2 regions of the Pseudoduganella dura genome follow, and region 2 is predicted to be linked to the other one. Evidence: predicted binding sites of a transcription regulator. Region 2 holds the regulator's gene; the other holds the start of a gene.
The links. Region 2 encodes sigma-54, which starts transcription at its own class of promoters, with help from an activator protein. Its sites were predicted from a motif close to TGGCANGNAANCTGCTTT; they were not measured.
Positions count from the first base shown of each region.

Region 1: GJV26_RS27985 (circularly permuted type 2 ATP-grasp protein) is a predicted target of sigma-54. The motif match lies at 3,855-3,872, and genes of this name have one in related genera.

Region 1 covers NZ_WNWM01000002.1:6,476,548-6,484,493, forward strand. The annotation lists gene GJV26_RS27965 (PepSY-associated TM helix domain-containing protein) at 1-449, shown strand, start outside; gene GJV26_RS27970 (hypothetical protein) at 446-622, shown strand; gene GJV26_RS27975 (transglutaminase family protein) at 657-1,460, opposite strand; gene GJV26_RS27980 (alpha-E domain-containing protein) at 1,470-2,405, opposite strand; gene GJV26_RS27985 (circularly permuted type 2 ATP-grasp protein) at 2,418-3,806, opposite strand; gene GJV26_RS27990 (chemotaxis protein CheD) at 3,986-4,501, shown strand; gene GJV26_RS27995 (YbhB/YbcL family Raf kinase inhibitor-like protein) at 4,574-6,346, shown strand; gene GJV26_RS28000 (SDR family oxidoreductase) at 6,407-7,123, shown strand; gene GJV26_RS28005 (pentapeptide repeat-containing protein) at 7,139-7,946, opposite strand, start outside.
Region 2 covers NZ_WNWM01000002.1:2,524,673-2,532,618, reverse strand. The annotation lists gene lptA (lipopolysaccharide transport periplasmic protein LptA) at 1-237, shown strand, start outside; gene lptB (LPS export ABC transporter ATP-binding protein) at 234-998, shown strand; gene GJV26_RS11110 (RNA polymerase factor sigma-54) at 1,005-2,480, shown strand; gene hpf (ribosome hibernation-promoting factor, HPF/YfiA family) at 2,572-2,946, shown strand; gene GJV26_RS11100 (enoyl-CoA hydratase/isomerase family protein) at 3,104-4,186, shown strand; gene GJV26_RS11095 (amidohydrolase family protein) at 4,194-5,180, shown strand; gene GJV26_RS11090 (diguanylate cyclase) at 5,536-7,182, shown strand; gene rapZ (RNase adapter RapZ) at 7,313-7,946, opposite strand, start outside.

The sequences.
Region 1 (7,946 bases), 4.0 Mb from region 2:
GCAAGTTCGGCTCGGTGGAAGCGTCGGTGAAACAGGCGCAGGCCTGGGAGCCCGGCATGAAGGTGGGTTTCATCGCATTTCCTGGCACGCCCTACACCAGCGAGCACCATTACGGCGTCTTCATGCACGGCGACGCGCCGCTGACGTCGCGGCTGTACAAACCCGTGCTGATCGATGCCCAGACCACGCAGGTGACGGACAGCCGCGACCTGCCGTGGTACCTGACGGCGCTGCTGGTGTCGCAGCCGCTCCACTTCGGCGACTACGGCGGCCCGGTCCTGCAGTTCCTGTGGGCGCTGCTGGACGTGCTGACGATCGTCGTGCTCGGCAGCGGCCTGTACCTGTGGCTCAAGCGCGGCGTGCCGGTGCCGGCGCGTGCCGCCGACGAGCATGGCGCGGTGGCGACAGCGGCCGGCGTGCCCGCGCTGGCACGGGGAGATGCCCGGTGAGCCCGGCATTCCTGCGCTTGTGGGGCGTGCCGGTGCTGCTTGGCATCCTGACGACGATCGGCCTGGTTGCCGCGCTGCTGGGCGACGGCATCTGGGATATGGTGTCCGGCGTGGCACTGGGAGTGCCCGTGCTGCTGGGCATCTGGCACAGCCTGCGCAAGCAGGATCGCTGACGGCGGCGGTGGCCGGCCGCGCCGCACTACCGCCTTACTGATGCACGATCCGGACATCGACGTCGAGCACCTCTTCGCCGCCGCCGTGGCGCATGCCGCGCACCGGGGCGGCGGCCTCGTAATCGCGTCCCACGGCGATGCGGCAATAGGCGTCCGACATCAGCCGCGCATGGGTCACGTCGATGCTGATCCAGCCTTCGTAGTCGGGATCGCTCACCCAGGCATCGACCCAGGCGTGGCTGGCGGCGTGCCCGGTATCTTCCGGATCGATGTAGCCGGAGACGTAGCGCGCCGGGATGCCGCGCGCGTGGCAGCAGGCGAGAAAGATGTGCGCATGGTCCTGGCACACCCCCTCGCCGAGCTGCAGCGCTTCGCTGGCCGGCGTCGCCACCCCGGTCGCACCGCTTTGATACCGTACCGCACCAACAATGTGCTCAGCCAGCTTCATCAGGTGACGGGTGCGGGCGCGGCCGTTCTGCAGTGACGCCGCGGCGAGCGCGACGATGCTCTGGGTGGATGCCGTCAGCCGCGTGGCCATCGTGTAGATCAGCGGCGACAGCGAATCGTTGGCCGCGATCCGGCCCTGCCACGGCACGCTGGTCTCGACCACGCCCTGGGCCACGATCGCCAGCGTGCCGTGGGCCTGGTCGAGCGTGAGCATGTGCGACAGGTTGCCGTAGGCGTCCATGTAGGCATTCAGGTGGCCGGGCGCCAGCAGCTTCCAGTGCACCGCGTGCTGCTGCGGTTCGATGCGCGGCGTCAGGTGCAGCTGCTGGATCGTGTACGCCAGCGGTTCGGAATACGTGTAACGGGTTTGATGGCGGATCGACAGTTGCATGATGTTTCCTCAGGCGGCCAGTGGGACGAGGAAGTCGCGGCTGACGCGATTCCCCAGTTCATAGATGCGTTGCAGGAAGCCGGTCAGCGTGTCGTGCAGGCCGGCTTCCAGGATATCTTCGATGCGGGCGAAGCGCAGTTCGGCATGCAGCTGGCCGGCCAGCCGCTCGGTCTCGCCGGACGTTGCATTGCGCACCTCGCGCAGGTTGCTGACCAGCGCTTCCATGCAGGCCAGCAGCGAGCGCGGCATGTCGGCGCGCAGCATCAGCATCTCGGCCACGCGCTCGGGCGTGATCACGTCGCGGTACATCTTCCGGTAGATCTCGAAGCCGGAGACGGAACGCAGCAGCGCCGCCCAGTAGTAGAAGTCGCGCCGGCCGCGGTCGTCGCCGCCGCCGTGGTACTTGACGTCCAGGATGCGCGCCGTATTGTCGGCCCGTTCCAGGAACGTGCCGAGGCGGATGAAATGCACGGCTTCATCCTGCAGCATGGTGCCGATCGTCACGCCGCGCGACAGGTGGGAGCGGTACTTGACCCATTCGAAGAACTGACCCGGGTCGCGCTCGTGCAGCCGGTCGCGCAGCTTGAACTGCAGGTCCAGCCAGGTCTGGTTCTGCACTTCCCACACTTCGGTGGTCAGCGTGCCGCGTACCGCGCGGGCGTTTTCGCGCGCGCCATTCAGGCAGGCGGCGATCGACGACGGGTTTTCCGGGTCGTGCACCATGAAATCGATCACGTCGCGCGGCACCAGCGCGGCATGGCGGCGGTCGTAGGTTTGCTGCAGCTCGGAAATGCCGAGCAGGGCGCGCCAGTCGTGCTGCACGTCGGCGTCCGACTTGGGCAGCAGCGCGGTCTGCAGGTTTACGTCCAGCATGCGGGCGGTGTTCTCGGCGCGCTCGGTGTAGCGCGCCATCCAGTACAAATGGTCGGCGGTGCGGCTCAGCATGGTGTTCTCCTTTTAGTTTTCCAGCACCCAGGTATCTTTCGTGCCGCCGCCCTGCGAGGAATTGACGACCAGCGAGCCTTCCTTCAGCGCGACGCGGGTCAGTCCGCCCGGCACGATCGAGGTCGTCTTGCCCGACAGGACGAACGGGCGCAGGTCGATGTGGCGCGGCGCCACGCCGGCGTCCACGAACGTGGGACAGTTCGACAGCGCCAGCGTCGGCTGGGCGATATAGCCTTCCGGCCTGGCCAGCAGCCGGGCGCGGAAATCTTCGATCTGCGCCTTCGTCGACGCCGGGCCGACCAGCATGCCGTAACCGCCGGCGCCGTGCACTTCCTTCACCACCAGTTCGGCCAGGTTCGCCAGCGTGTACGCAAGGTCTTCCTTCTTCCTGCACTGGTACGTGGGCACGTTGTTCAGCACCGGTTCCTCGGACAGGTAGAACCGGATCATGTCCGGCACGTAGGGATAGATCGACTTGTCATCGGCCACGCCGGTGCCGATCGCATTGGCCAGCGTCACGCGGCCGGCGCGGTATACCGACAGCAATCCCGGCACGCCCAGTGCCGAATCGGCGCGGAACGCCAGCGGATCGAGGAAATCGTCGTCGATGCGGCGGTAGATCACGTCCACCTTGCGCGGGCCGCGCGTGGTGCGCATGTACACGGCGTTGTCGCTGACGAACAGGTCCTTTCCTTCGACCAGTTCCACGCCCATCTGCTGCGCCAGGAAAGCGTGCTCGAAATAGGCCGAGTTGTGCATCCCCGGCGTCATCACCACCACCGTCGGGTCGGTCGCGCCGACCGGTGCGACCGAGCGCAGGTTGTCCAGCAGCAGGTCGGGGTAGTGCTCGACCGGCGCCACGCGGTGGCGCGCGAACAGCTCGGGGAACAGCCGCATCATCATCTTGCGGTCTTCCAGCATGTACGACACGCCCGAGGGCACCCGCAGATTGTCCTCGAGTACATAAAACTCGCCTTCGCCGGCGCGCACGATGTCCACGCCGGCGATGTGGGCATAAATATCGGAAGCCACGCTGATGCCTTGCATTTCGGGCCGGTATTGCGCGTTCCGGTAAATCTGTTCGGCCGGCACCACGCCGGCGCGGATGATGGCCTGGTCGTGATAGATATCGTGGATGAACATGTTCAGCGCCTTCACGCGCTGGATCAGGCCGCGCTGCAGTTGCGCCCATTCCGCGGCGGGAATGATGCGCGGGATCGCATCGAACGGAATCAGCCGCTCGGTGCCGGCATCGTCGCCGTATACGGCGAAAGTGATGCCGACCCGGCGGAACGTCAGGTCCGCCTCGATGCGCTTGCGCTGCAGCGCTTCCGGGCTCTGCTGGCGTAGCCAGGCATCGAATTCCCGGTAATGTGGCCGGACGCCGTCCGACCCTGTCATTTCGTTATAAAAGTACACTATGCTTTTCCTCCCGCGAATATGGGAGTTTATGCAATCGGCATGCCAACCTACTGCACGATTGAAATATCTTTACAGATGAGTTTCTCCGGTGCATCATTGCGTGCCGACCCAATCAATGTCCGGCTGCCTTGTTCTTTCCTTTTTCAGATTGGGTCCGCATGTCCAACACCTCCCCGCAACTGGCGCTGCCGCGCGCCGCGCCGCATATACCACAGGCCGAAGTCCGGCACGTGTGGGCCGGCGCGTTCGCGGTCGGCACAGGCGACACGGTGCTGACGGCGCTACTGGGGTCCTGCGTGGGGATCGGCATCATCTGGCGCCGCAAGAAGCGCTGTGCGCTGGCGCATTGCCTGCTTGCCGAAGCTCCCGCGGGTGACGCCGGCAGCGACGTGCGCTATGTGAGCAACGCCGTGCCGGCCATGCTGCGGGGTCTGGGTGCGCGGCCGGAAGACTATCCCGAACTGGAGGTGGTGGCCGCCGGCGGCGCCAGCCTGTTCGAGCGCATGCGTTCGCCCTTGCGGGTCGGCGAGCGCAATATCGCGGCCTTCGAGCATGCCATGCAGACGCTGGGTCTGCGTGTCGTCCACCAGTTCCTCGGCGGCAGCCACGGTTCGCGCATCACGCTGCACTGCGCGTCGTTCGCGTACGACACGAAACGGCTCGGCTCCGGCTGAGTGTGCGTGCGCACGGAGCGGCCCCTGCGCCCGTGGCACCCTGCAGGTCCACGAACCTCTTTTGGACCTGCCATGAACAACAAGGTATTGCTTGCGTTGCTGGCGCTCGCCACCGGTGCCGCCGCACAACAGGGCGACGGCACCCGCGTGGCCATTGCCACCGCAGTCTGGAAACCCGCGAAAGTCGACGCCACGCCGGAACGCATCGCCGCGGTGAAGGCGCCGTCCGGCTTTGCCGTCACGGCATTCGCCACCGGGCTGAAAAACAGCCGCATCCTCGCGGTGGCGCCGAATGGCGACATCTATGTCAGCCGGCGCGACCAGGGCGATGTGCTGCTGTTGCGGGACAAGGATGGCGACGGGCGCGCCGACGGTGCGCCGGTGACGGTTGCCAGCCGCGCGGGCGCGCACGGCCTGGCGATCCGCGGCAACCAGCTCTACCTGGCCACGGTGAAGGAAGTCTTCGTGGCCGATATCCAGGCCGACGGCCGCCTCGGCGCCTTGAAACTGATCATCGGCGACCTGCCGGATTCGGGGCAGCATCCGAACCGCACGCTGGCATTCGGTCCGGACGGCATGCTGTACATCACGGTCGGCTCCACATGCAATGCCTGCAATGAAAGCAATCCGGAGAACGCCACGGTGCTGCGTGCCTCGCCCGATGGCAAGCAGCGCACCATCTTCGCCAGCGGCCTGCGCAACACGATCGGCATCGACTGGCATCCCGTGACGGGCGAACTGTGGGGTCTCGATCACGGTATCGACTTCCTTGGCGACGATGACCAGAAGGAAGAACTGAACAAGCTGGAACTGGGCAAGCAGTACGGCTGGCCGCACGTGTACGGCAGCGGCAGCATCTACCCGCAAAGCACGCCGCAGGGCGAGATCACGAAGGAGCAGTGGAAGGAGCGCAGCGTGCCGATGACGCTGGGCTACACGGCGCACGCGGCACCGATGCAGATGGTGTTCTACCGCCACGGCGCATTCCCGGCCGAATACAACGGCGACGCCTTCGCGACGATGCGCGGCTCGTGGAACCGCAGCACCGCGTCCGGCTATGAAATCGTGCGCGTGCGCTTTGCCGACGGGCAGCCGAAGTCGATCGAGCCGTTCGTCACCGGCTTCCTGACCGACAACGGCCGCACGCACATCGCGCGCCCGGTGGGCCTGGCGGTGGCGAAGGATGGCGCATTGCTGATGGCCGACGATGCCAACGGCGTCATCTACCGCATCGCGTACCAGGGCGATGCGAAGGCCACACCAGCGGCCGGCGCACCGGCTTCCGTGATGCAGCAGCAGGCGGACAAGGGCAATGGCGTGCCGCTGGCGAAGGACCGCCCGGAAACGCAGGCGGCCGGCAAGCTTGCCGTCGCCTCCGATGCCTTCCGCGACGGCGGCATGCTGGACATGCGATTTTCCGAATACGCGGACGGCGTGTCGCCGCCGCTGTCGTGGGGCGGCGTGCCGGGTGCGAAATCGTATGCGGTCATCGCCGAGGATCCCGATGCCAGCCCCGTGAAACCGTTCGTGCACTGGCTTGCCTGGAATATTCCGGCCGATGTCACGAAACTGCCGGAAGGCTTGCAGGAGCAGCCGCGGCTGACGGAGCCCGAAGGCGTGCTGCAGGGGCGCAATACGCGCGGTTCGACCGGCTATTACGGACCCCGGCCGCCGGCCGGCGAGCCGGCACACCGCTACCACTTCCAGGTATTCGCCCTCGATGCGATGCTGGCGGTGCCATTCGGCGCCGACCGCGACCAATTGCTGGCGGCGATGCGGGGGCATGTGCTGGCGAAGGGCGTCGTGACCGGCCGCTATGCGCAGAAAGTGAAGCCACCGAAGTAAGGCGGGTGCCGACGTCGCCGCGCCGACGTGGCTACAATGGCATTTTTACAGGGAGGCACCATGAAGGCCATCGTCACGGGACACAGCCGAGGACTCGGCGAAGGGATTGCCCGCGCCCTGGCGGCGCGGGGCGTGGAAGTGCTCGGTATCGCGCGCCATGGCAATCCGGGGTTGCCCGGCGTGCGCGAGGTGGCGCTGGACCTGGCCGATCCGGCCGCGCTGCAGGCCTGGCTGGCAAGCGGCGAGATGACGGCGTTCCTGGCGGGCGCGCAACGCGCGCTGCTGGTCAATAACGCCGGCGTGGTGCAGCCGGTCGGCGCGCCTGGCGGGCAGGGTGCCGACCGGCTGGCAACGGCGGTGGCGGTGAATGTCACGGCCGCACTGGTACTGACGGACGCCTTCGTGGCGGCCACCGCCGGCTGCAGCGACCGGCGCGTGGTGCACGTGTCGAGCGGCGCGGGCAGGGCGCCCTACGGTGGCTGGAGCATCTATTGTGCGACGAAGGCCGCGCTGGACATGCATGCGCGCGCCGTCGCGCTCGACGGGTTGCCGGGGCTGGCGATCGCCAGCATCGCGCCGGGCGTCATCGACACGGCGATGCAGGCGGAAATCCGTACGACGGCCGAGCATGATTTTCCGTCGATCGGGCGCTTCATCGCGCTCAAGCGCGATGGCGCGCTGGCCGACCCCGCCGCGGCGGGCGTGCAATTGGTCGATTACGCGCTGGGGCCACGCTTCGGCAGTGCGGTGCTGGCGGACCTGCGCGATCAGGGCTAGCCTTGTCGCCGGGGTTCACTGCACGCCGGCAAGCCGGCTCACCAGGGCCAGGTCGGCGCCGCCGATGCCGGGCCAGGCGAAGCGGGCGGCCTGGACCGCCGCGCCGGTAAAATCGCCGCGCCGGCACACGCTGCGCGCAAAGTCGGCGCCATGTGCGCTGGCGCGCTGCAGGCGCACGCCGATCAGGCTGCAGAAGGGGAAATGCGCATTGTCGAGGGTGGCGCCGGTAAGGTCGCAGGTGCCGAAGTCGGTGCGCACGAAGCGGCCCGCCGACAGGTCCGCGCCGGCCAGCCGGGCGCCATGCAGGCTGCAGTCGACGGTGCGCGTGCCGCGCAGCATGGCGCCCTGCCAGTCGGTGCCCGCAGCCGCCTGCAGGCCTTCGAGTTCGGCGTGTTGCCACATGCTGCCCGTCAGGTCGGCGCCGCTGAGGGCGCAGTCGCGCAGGCGGGTCTGGCGGAAGTCCGCGCGCGCCAGGTGGGCGCGCAACGCCAGCACCTTGTCCCAGCGCGCGCCGCGCCAGCGGCTGCCCTCGGCGCGCGCATCCAGCAATACGGTCGACGTGGCGCGGCAGCGATCCAGTACCGCATGCGAAAGATTGATGCCCACGGCCACGAATTCATCGAGCTGGGCGTCGCTCAGGTCGGCGCCAGGCCAACTGGCGTCGTTGGCGCGCACGCCGCGCAGCGACGCGCCACAGAGCCGCGCGTGTTCGGCGCGACTGCGGTCGAAGCAGGCGCCATCGAACCGGGCTCCGGCGCAGTCGGCGTCATCGAGCAGCACCCCGGTGAGCAGCGCATGGCGCAGCAGCGTGCCACGCAGGCTG
Region 2 (7,946 bases):
GAGGTCGAAGGCGAGTTCATCTCGTACGACAGCCGCCGCGAGTTCTTCAGCGTGCGCAACACGAGCACCGGGGCCGACAAGCCGGGCGCCGGCCGCGGCACGATGGTGATCCAGCCGAAACGCACGGAACCACCCGCGGGCACGCCCGCCAACGCGCCCGCCGGTGCGCCCGCTGGTGCACCCGCAGTTGCCCCATCCTCCACCCAACCGCCGGCCGCGCCGGCAGCGGGGCAATGATGGCGCAGGCGGTGGAAGGCTGCGAAAGCACGCTGCTCGTGCGCGGGCTGCAAAAGAGCTACGGCAAGCGCCAGGTGGTGCATGACGTGTCGCTGCAGGTGGCATGCGGCGAGGTGGTGGGGCTGCTGGGCCCGAACGGCGCCGGCAAGACCACGTCGTTCTATATGATCGTGGGGCTGGTCGCGTCGGATGCCGGCACGATCGACCTCGACGGTACCGATATTTCCAGCCTGCCGATCCACAAGCGCGCCACCCTCGGCCTGTCGTACCTGCCGCAGGAGGCGTCGGTGTTCCGCAAGCTGACGGTGGAGGAAAACATCCGCGCCGTGCTGGAGATCCAGAAGGTCGACGGCAAGGGGCTCGGCAAGGCGGAGATCGACGAGCGCCTGAACGCGCTGCTGGCCGACCTGCAGATCGAGAAGCTGCGCGAGAACACGGCGCTGTCGCTGTCCGGCGGCGAACGCCGCCGCGTGGAAATCGCGCGCGCGCTGGCCACCAACCCCCGCTTCGTGCTGCTCGACGAGCCGTTCGCCGGCGTCGATCCGATCGCCGTGATCGAAATCCAGCGCATCGTGCGTTTCCTGAAAGGGCGCGGCATCGGTGTGTTGATCACGGATCATAACGTGCGCGAAACGCTGGGCATCTGCGACCGGGCGTATATCATCAATCAGGGCAGCGTACTGGCCTCCGGCCGACCCGACGACATCATTGCGGACGAGTCGGTACGCCGCGTGTATCTGGGTGAACATTTCCGTATGTGATCAGCCATGAAACAGTCTCTGCAACTCCGCACCTCCCAGCACCTCGCGCTGACACCGCAGCTGCAGCAGTCGATCCGCCTGCTGCAACTGTCCACGCTGGAGCTGCACCAGGAACTGGAGCAGCTGCTGACCGATAACCCGCTGCTCGAGAGGCTCGACGATCCGCTCGACCGCTCGGTGCGCCTGCTCGGCGATGGCGCCATCAACAATGCGCAGCCCAACGGCGAAGCGCCGCCGGAAGGGCCGCCGGCACAGGATGCGCCGGCGGCGGCCGAACCCGAGCCGTTCGAAGGCGGCGACGGCGAAGGCCTCGATGCCGGCGCCGGCGATACCGACTGGAGCAATGCCGGCAGCGGCAAGGGCCCGGACGACGACGATTCCCGCCCCCAGCTCGAAGCGAGCCACCGCAGCCTGCGCGAGCACCTGATGGAACAGATGCGCGTGACCGTGCTGGAGCCGCGCGACCGTGGGCTGGTCGAGCTGATCATCGATGCGCTCGACGACAACGGCTACCTCGAGGAAGGGCTGGAAGAGATCCATGCCCGCCTGCCCGAGGAACTGGAAATCGAGGCCGACGAGCTGCGCACCGCGCTGAAGCTGCTGCAGAGCTTCGACCCGGCCGGGATCGGCGCGCGCAACGCCTCCGAATGCCTGGCGCTGCAGATCCGGCGCATGTCGGGCGTGCCGCTGGTCACGCGGCGGATGGCGCTGTGCATCGTCGAGAAACACCTGCAGTGGTTCGCGCAGCGCGATTTCAACAAGCTGAAGAAGGCGCTCGACTGCGACGACGAAGACCTGCGCGAAGCGCAGGCCGTGATCCGCCAGTGCAACCCGCATCCGGGCGCCGCGTTCGCGGCCGACGTGTCAGACTACGTGGTACCGGATGTCGTCGTGAAACGGGGACGCAACGGCTGGATCGTCACGCTGAACAACGACGTGATGCCCCGCCTGCGCGTCAACGCGCTGTATGCCAGCCTGCTCAAGCAGGGCAAGGGCGAAACGCAGATGAATGCCCAGCTGCAGGAAGCCAAGTGGCTGATCAAGAACATGCGCCAGCGCTTCGACACGATCCTCCGGGTGGCCCAGGCCATTGTCGAGCGGCAGAAGAACTTTTTCTCGCATGGCGCGGTGGCAATGAGGCCCCTTGTGTTGCGTGAAATTGCTGATACACTGGGCCTGCACGAGAGCACTATCTCTCGGGTAACAACTCAAAAATATATGCTGACCCCGCACGGCATGTTTGAGTTGAAGTATTTTTTTGGCAGCCATGTCGCAACCGAAGCTGGTGGGGAAGCTTCCTCGACTGCGATACGGGCGCTGATCGTGCAATTCACAGGAGCCGAAGACCCGAAGAACCCTTTATCCGACAGTAAGATTGCGGACATGCTGGGTGAACAAGGCATGGTGATTGCGCGACGCACTGTTGCCAAATATCGCGAAGCATTGAAAATTCCCCCAGTCAGCCTCCGCAAGTCCTTGTAGAAATCCTGGTTGTGCTCGGGTTCCTCTACGCCTCCATGTCTTGTCAATGGAGACCGCATGAACCTGCAATATTTTCTTTAGGAGTGTGTGTATGAATCTGACCATCAGTGGACACCATATCGACGTAACCCCTGCCATTCGCGAGTATGTGCAGAGCAAGCTGGAACGCGTTAGACGTCATTTCGATCAATTGATCGATGTAAGTGTGATCCTGAGTGTAGATAATCTCACCGAGAAGGAAAAAAGGCAGAAGGCGGAAATCAACCTGCGCATGTCGGGCAAGACCGTGTTCGTGGAAAGTGTCGCGCACGACCTGTATGCGGCGATCGACACGCTGATCGACAAGCTGGACCGCCAGGTCATGAAGCACAAGGATAAAGTGCAGAACCACAATCATGAAACGATCAAGCACCTGAGCGAGAACGAGAGCGCAGGCGAGAGCGAGATTCCCGCGCCGGCTGCATAACGACCGCCGCAGGTACCGTGCAACAGAAGGGCGCTTGCAATGCGCCCTTTGTTATATCCGCATCATGTGTCCCATTTACATTCGGGGCAAAGCTTTCCGCCACATGGTTCGCATCCATGGCTAGAATGGGGCCATAACGACAACGATACGAGACACCATGACCGACCACGTCCATGCCAAGGTGGGTAACGACACCGGCTTCATTACCCTCGACCGGCCCAAGGCCATGAACGCGCTGTCGCTCGACATGATTCGGGCGATTACCGGCACCCTGCTGGACTGGCGCGACAATGACGACATTTCCGCCGTGGTCATCCGCAGCACCACCGAGAAGGCGCTGTGCGCGGGCGGCGACATCCGCTTCTTCCACGCGGCCGGTCGCGCCACGCCGCAGGGCGGCAGCGCGCAGATCGAGGATTTCTTCACCGAGGAATATGCGCTGAACTACCTCGTGCACTGCTTTCCGAAACCCTACGTGGCCGTGATGGACGGCGTGGTGATGGGCGGCGGCATGGGCATCGCCCAGGGCGGCCCGCAATGCGGCGTGCGGGTGGTGACGGACCGCACGCGGCTGGCCATGCCGGAGGTGAATATCGGCCTGTTTCCCGATGTGGGCGGCAGCTACTTCCTGTCCCGCGCGCCCGGCAAGCTGGGCGTGTACCTGGCACTGACGGCGCTGGCGATCGACGCGCCCGATGCCCTGTATTGCGGCCTGGCCGACCACTACGTGCCGGCCTCCGAATTGCCGCAGCTGGCCGACCTGGTCGGCTCCACGGCGGGTGCGGGCCTGCGCGAAGCGGTGGCGCTGTTCGGCCGCTCGCTGCGCCATGAAGCGGGCCCGTCCGCGCTGCAGGCGCACCGCGCGCTGATCGACGACCATTTCGCGCACCGCTCGGTGGACGAGATCGTCGCTTCGCTGCGCAGTGACGATCATCCGGTGGCGCGCACCGCGCTGGCCGCGATGGAGCGCCGCTCGCCGCTGATGATGCGCGTGACCTTCGAGATGATGCGGCGCGGTGCCACGATGGGCATTGCCGATTGCCTGCGCATGGAGCGCAACCTGGTGCGCCGCACGTTCGAGCACGGCGAAGTGATCGAAGGCGTGCGCGCGCTGGCGATCGACAAGGACAATGCGCCGCGCTGGAATCCGCCGTCGCTGGACGGTGTGACCGACGACATGGTGGCGCGCTTCTTCGAACCTGCCTGGCCCACGTGGGCCCACCCGTTGCGCCACCTGTGAGGCCGCCATGCACCGCCGCGCTTTCCTGACATTCTCCGCCGCCGCGCTGGCCGCGCCGGCCTTCGGCGCGGACCCGTCGCCGGCCGCCGGCCCGGTGCCCGTTGCGGATCACCACCAGCACCTGTTCAGTCCGGCGATGGCGCGGCTGCTCGATACCGGGGCCGGCGGGCCGCCAGCGATCGCCGCGAAGGATGTGATCGCGCTGCTCGATGCGGCCGGCATCCGGCGCGCCGTGCTGCTGTCGGTCGCCTACGTGTGGGGCAGCCCGTCGCGCAGGATCGACGACGAGCAGGCCAAGGTGCGCGCCGAGAACGACTTCAACGGGGCGCAGGCGGCCATGTACCCGGACCGGCTGCTGGCCTTCTGCAGCGTCAACCCGCTGAAGGACTATGCGCTCGAAGAGCTGGAGCGCTGCGCGGCGCTGCCCGGGCTGAAGCACGGCCTGAAGCTGCACTTCGGTAACTCGGATGTGCAGCTGGAGCTGCCCGAGCATGCGGCGCGGCTGCGCGACGTGTTCGCGGCCGCCAACGCGAAGAAAATGGCGATCGCCGTGCACATGCGGGCATCGGTATCGAAGCACCGGCCGTACGGCGCCGCCCAGGCCCGCGTCTTCCTCGAACAGCTGCTGCCCGCCGCGCCGGACGTGACGGTGCAGGTGGCGCACCTGGCCGGCACCGGCCCAGGCTACGACGACGCGCCGTCGGACGAGGCGCTGGGCGTGCTGGCCGCCGCGGTGGATGCGCACGACCGGCGCACGAAACGGTTGTGGTTCGACGTGGCCACGATGGCCAACCCGGAGATCACGCCGGCGCAACAGGCGAAGCTGGCGCAGCGCATCCGGCAGATCGGCACGGACCGCATCCTGTTCGGCTCGGACGCCGCCGCCGGCAAGAACCTGCGGCCCCGCGAAAGCTGGGCCGCGTTCCGGCAACTGCCGCTGACGGACGCGGAATTCGCGAAGATCGCGGGGAACCTGGCGCCGTATATGCGGTAGCGGCCGTCGCTGGAGGTTCAAGGCAGGGATTTCGCGGCGCATGCTTCGCGCACTGCGGAACAGTGCTTTCCGTTGCCAGACGGGGGGCGGCGCCACGATGCCCAGTTCCAGTGAATGCCGGGTGTTCGTCCTGCATCGGTACGACAGGACGGGCGATGGTCGGGCCGCCACGCGGCTTTTTCCTGTCCGGTTGTCCGATACACCACTAGTTTAGTTGTTCCCTGGCAACTAATTCTCATTGTAAAGGGCTATTGACCTGATAGTTGCTTTGTATCATGGTAAAGTGCAGTCCCTGCTCCATCCCCGCAGCTTCTTCAATACCAGGCCAAACCTCCCTGGTTATACGATTTTTGTTATGCCTGCCGAAGCTCGTGTTCGACATATCGCCATAGTTGCAGTCGTTGTCTCTGCCGTCGTGGCAGCTATCCCGTTTTTTATCAACAATCGCGTCAGCGAAGGTGTACCACAGCTCAAAATTGCGGCAGATCGCCAGACAGCCTACACAGATCTCCTGGGTATGTTGCGGGATGTGGAGTCTGGTCAGAGAGGCTTCGCGCTCAGCGGGATGGACGCTTTTCTCGATCCATACACAGCAGCAGTTCTCGAGATTCCGTCATTGAAGCGCGAGCTCCTGAAGGGGGCACTGGATGACAATGAGCGAGAGGCGATCAGGCAAATAAACGAGCTCACCGACGCCAAGCTGTCGAACGCAGCCGATAGCATTTTTGCACGCAGAAACCATGGCGCGACACCGGAGAGCCTGTATGCATCGACCGCGCTTGGCAAAGCGCAAATGGACAAGCTGAGGGCCCTCATCGGCAAGCAGATTACGTTGATGGCAGAGCGACGAAATCTCGCCCGGAAGACCCTGGTGGATGGATCGGCCCAGGTTGCGTATTACAGTGCCTTTGCGGGCTTGTTCAATGCTTTACTGCTTGGGACGGCGGTATTGAGCGTTCGCCGGCTTCTCAAAGATCGTGCGCTTGCTGCTGATAAGCTGAAAGAAGCTGTTGTGCTGGCTGAAACGCGCAACTCGATGATGTCGGGCAGTGCCCGCCTGCTACAGGCTCTTGACTCGGTGCAGACGCTCAATGACACCTCGGCGGTACTGACGCCATGCCTTACGGCTTTGTTGCCAAACGTGTCCGGGACGGTTTACCTGTACCGTGATTCCCAGGAAGTTCTGGAGCCGCTGGCGAATTTTGGCCACGATGAGGCGGATTCCGTCATTTCATCAGAAGACTGTTGGGCACTTCGCTTCGGTCGAGCTCATGATCACCACATCGATACCGATCTATGCTGCCACCACCTGCTCAGCGAGCCGCGAAAACACCATCTCTGTATCCCGATGGTGACCCAGGGCGCGGTACTGGGGTTAATGTCGGTTAAGGTAGACCAGCTGGAAGACAAGAATTTCGAGCTGCATCGTGAGCTGGTGAACGTACTGGCGGAACAGGTCTCGCTTGCATTGTCCAATGTCCGGCTGCGGGAAGCCTTGCGTGAACAGTCGATTATCGATCCGCTGACCGACCTGTACAACCGCAGGTTCCTTGAAGAGTCACTGAAACGCGAGCTCGCTCGTAGCGTGCGAAATCAGGCGTCGCTCTCCGTGATCATGTTCGATGTCGACCACTTCAAACGCCTGAACGATACCTTTGGGCATGATGCTGGCGACGTGGTCTTGAAGGCTGTCGCCACGGCCACGAAAGCCGCGGTGCGAAAGGCGGACATCGTTTGCCGATACGGCGGCGAGGAAATGATCGTGGTCATGCCTGATTGTTCGGAAGGCATGGCGATGGAACGGGCGGAGATGATCCGCCAGGCTATCGAAGCCGTGCGGATAGAGCACGATGGGCGTGATATCCCACCGGTGACAGCTTCGTTCGGCGTCGCGAGCCACCCGGTCTTCGGGCTGGATGGCGACGCCCTGGTCCGGGCTGCCGATGCGGCACTGTATGTAGCGAAACGCCGCGGCAGGAATAACGTCCAGATGGCTGCCTGAGAAGGGGTTCTCGCGCAGCGCAAGTTTATTAGTTTTGTTCGCGATGGCGTAGCCATGGTTTCGACGAGCCCTGCTCGTCGCTGGCGCAGCGGTGTGCGCTTGCAAGCGCACACTCCTTTGCACCGTCTAGCTAGGCTTGCTCACGGTGCCGCAGCACCACCCGCTCCGCCGCATTGAAATGCCTTGCCAGCCGCTCGGCCATGTACACCGAGCGGTGCTGCCCGCCGGTGCAGCCGATCGCCACCGTCAGGTAGCTGCGGTTGTCCGTCTTGAATGCCGGCAGCCATTTCTCGATGAAGCCGCGGATGTCGCCGAACATTTCCTCCGCGCTCGGTTGCGCATCGAGGAAGGCGATGACGGGCGCGTCGCGGCCGTTCAGTGGACGCAGCGCCAGGTCGTAGTACGGGTTCGGGATCGCCCGCACGTCGAACACGAAATCGGCATCCTGCGGCACGCCCACCTTGAACGCGAACGATTCGAAGAACAGCGTCAGCGGCGCATTCTCGCTCTCGACCAGTTCCTTGATCCAGGCGCGCAGCTTGTTGGCCGAAATTTCCGATGTGTCGATCACGTGGCCGAGCTGCTCGATGGCCGACAGCCGCTCGCGTTCCTCGCCGATGCATTCGATCAGCGTGCGGCGCGCGGCCGGATTCTGGCCGGGGCGCAGTTCGTGGGACAGCGGATGGCTGCGCCGCGTTTCCGAGAAGCGCGCCACCAGCGAATGCGTGTTCGCGGTCAGGAACATGATCTTCACGTCATGCCCC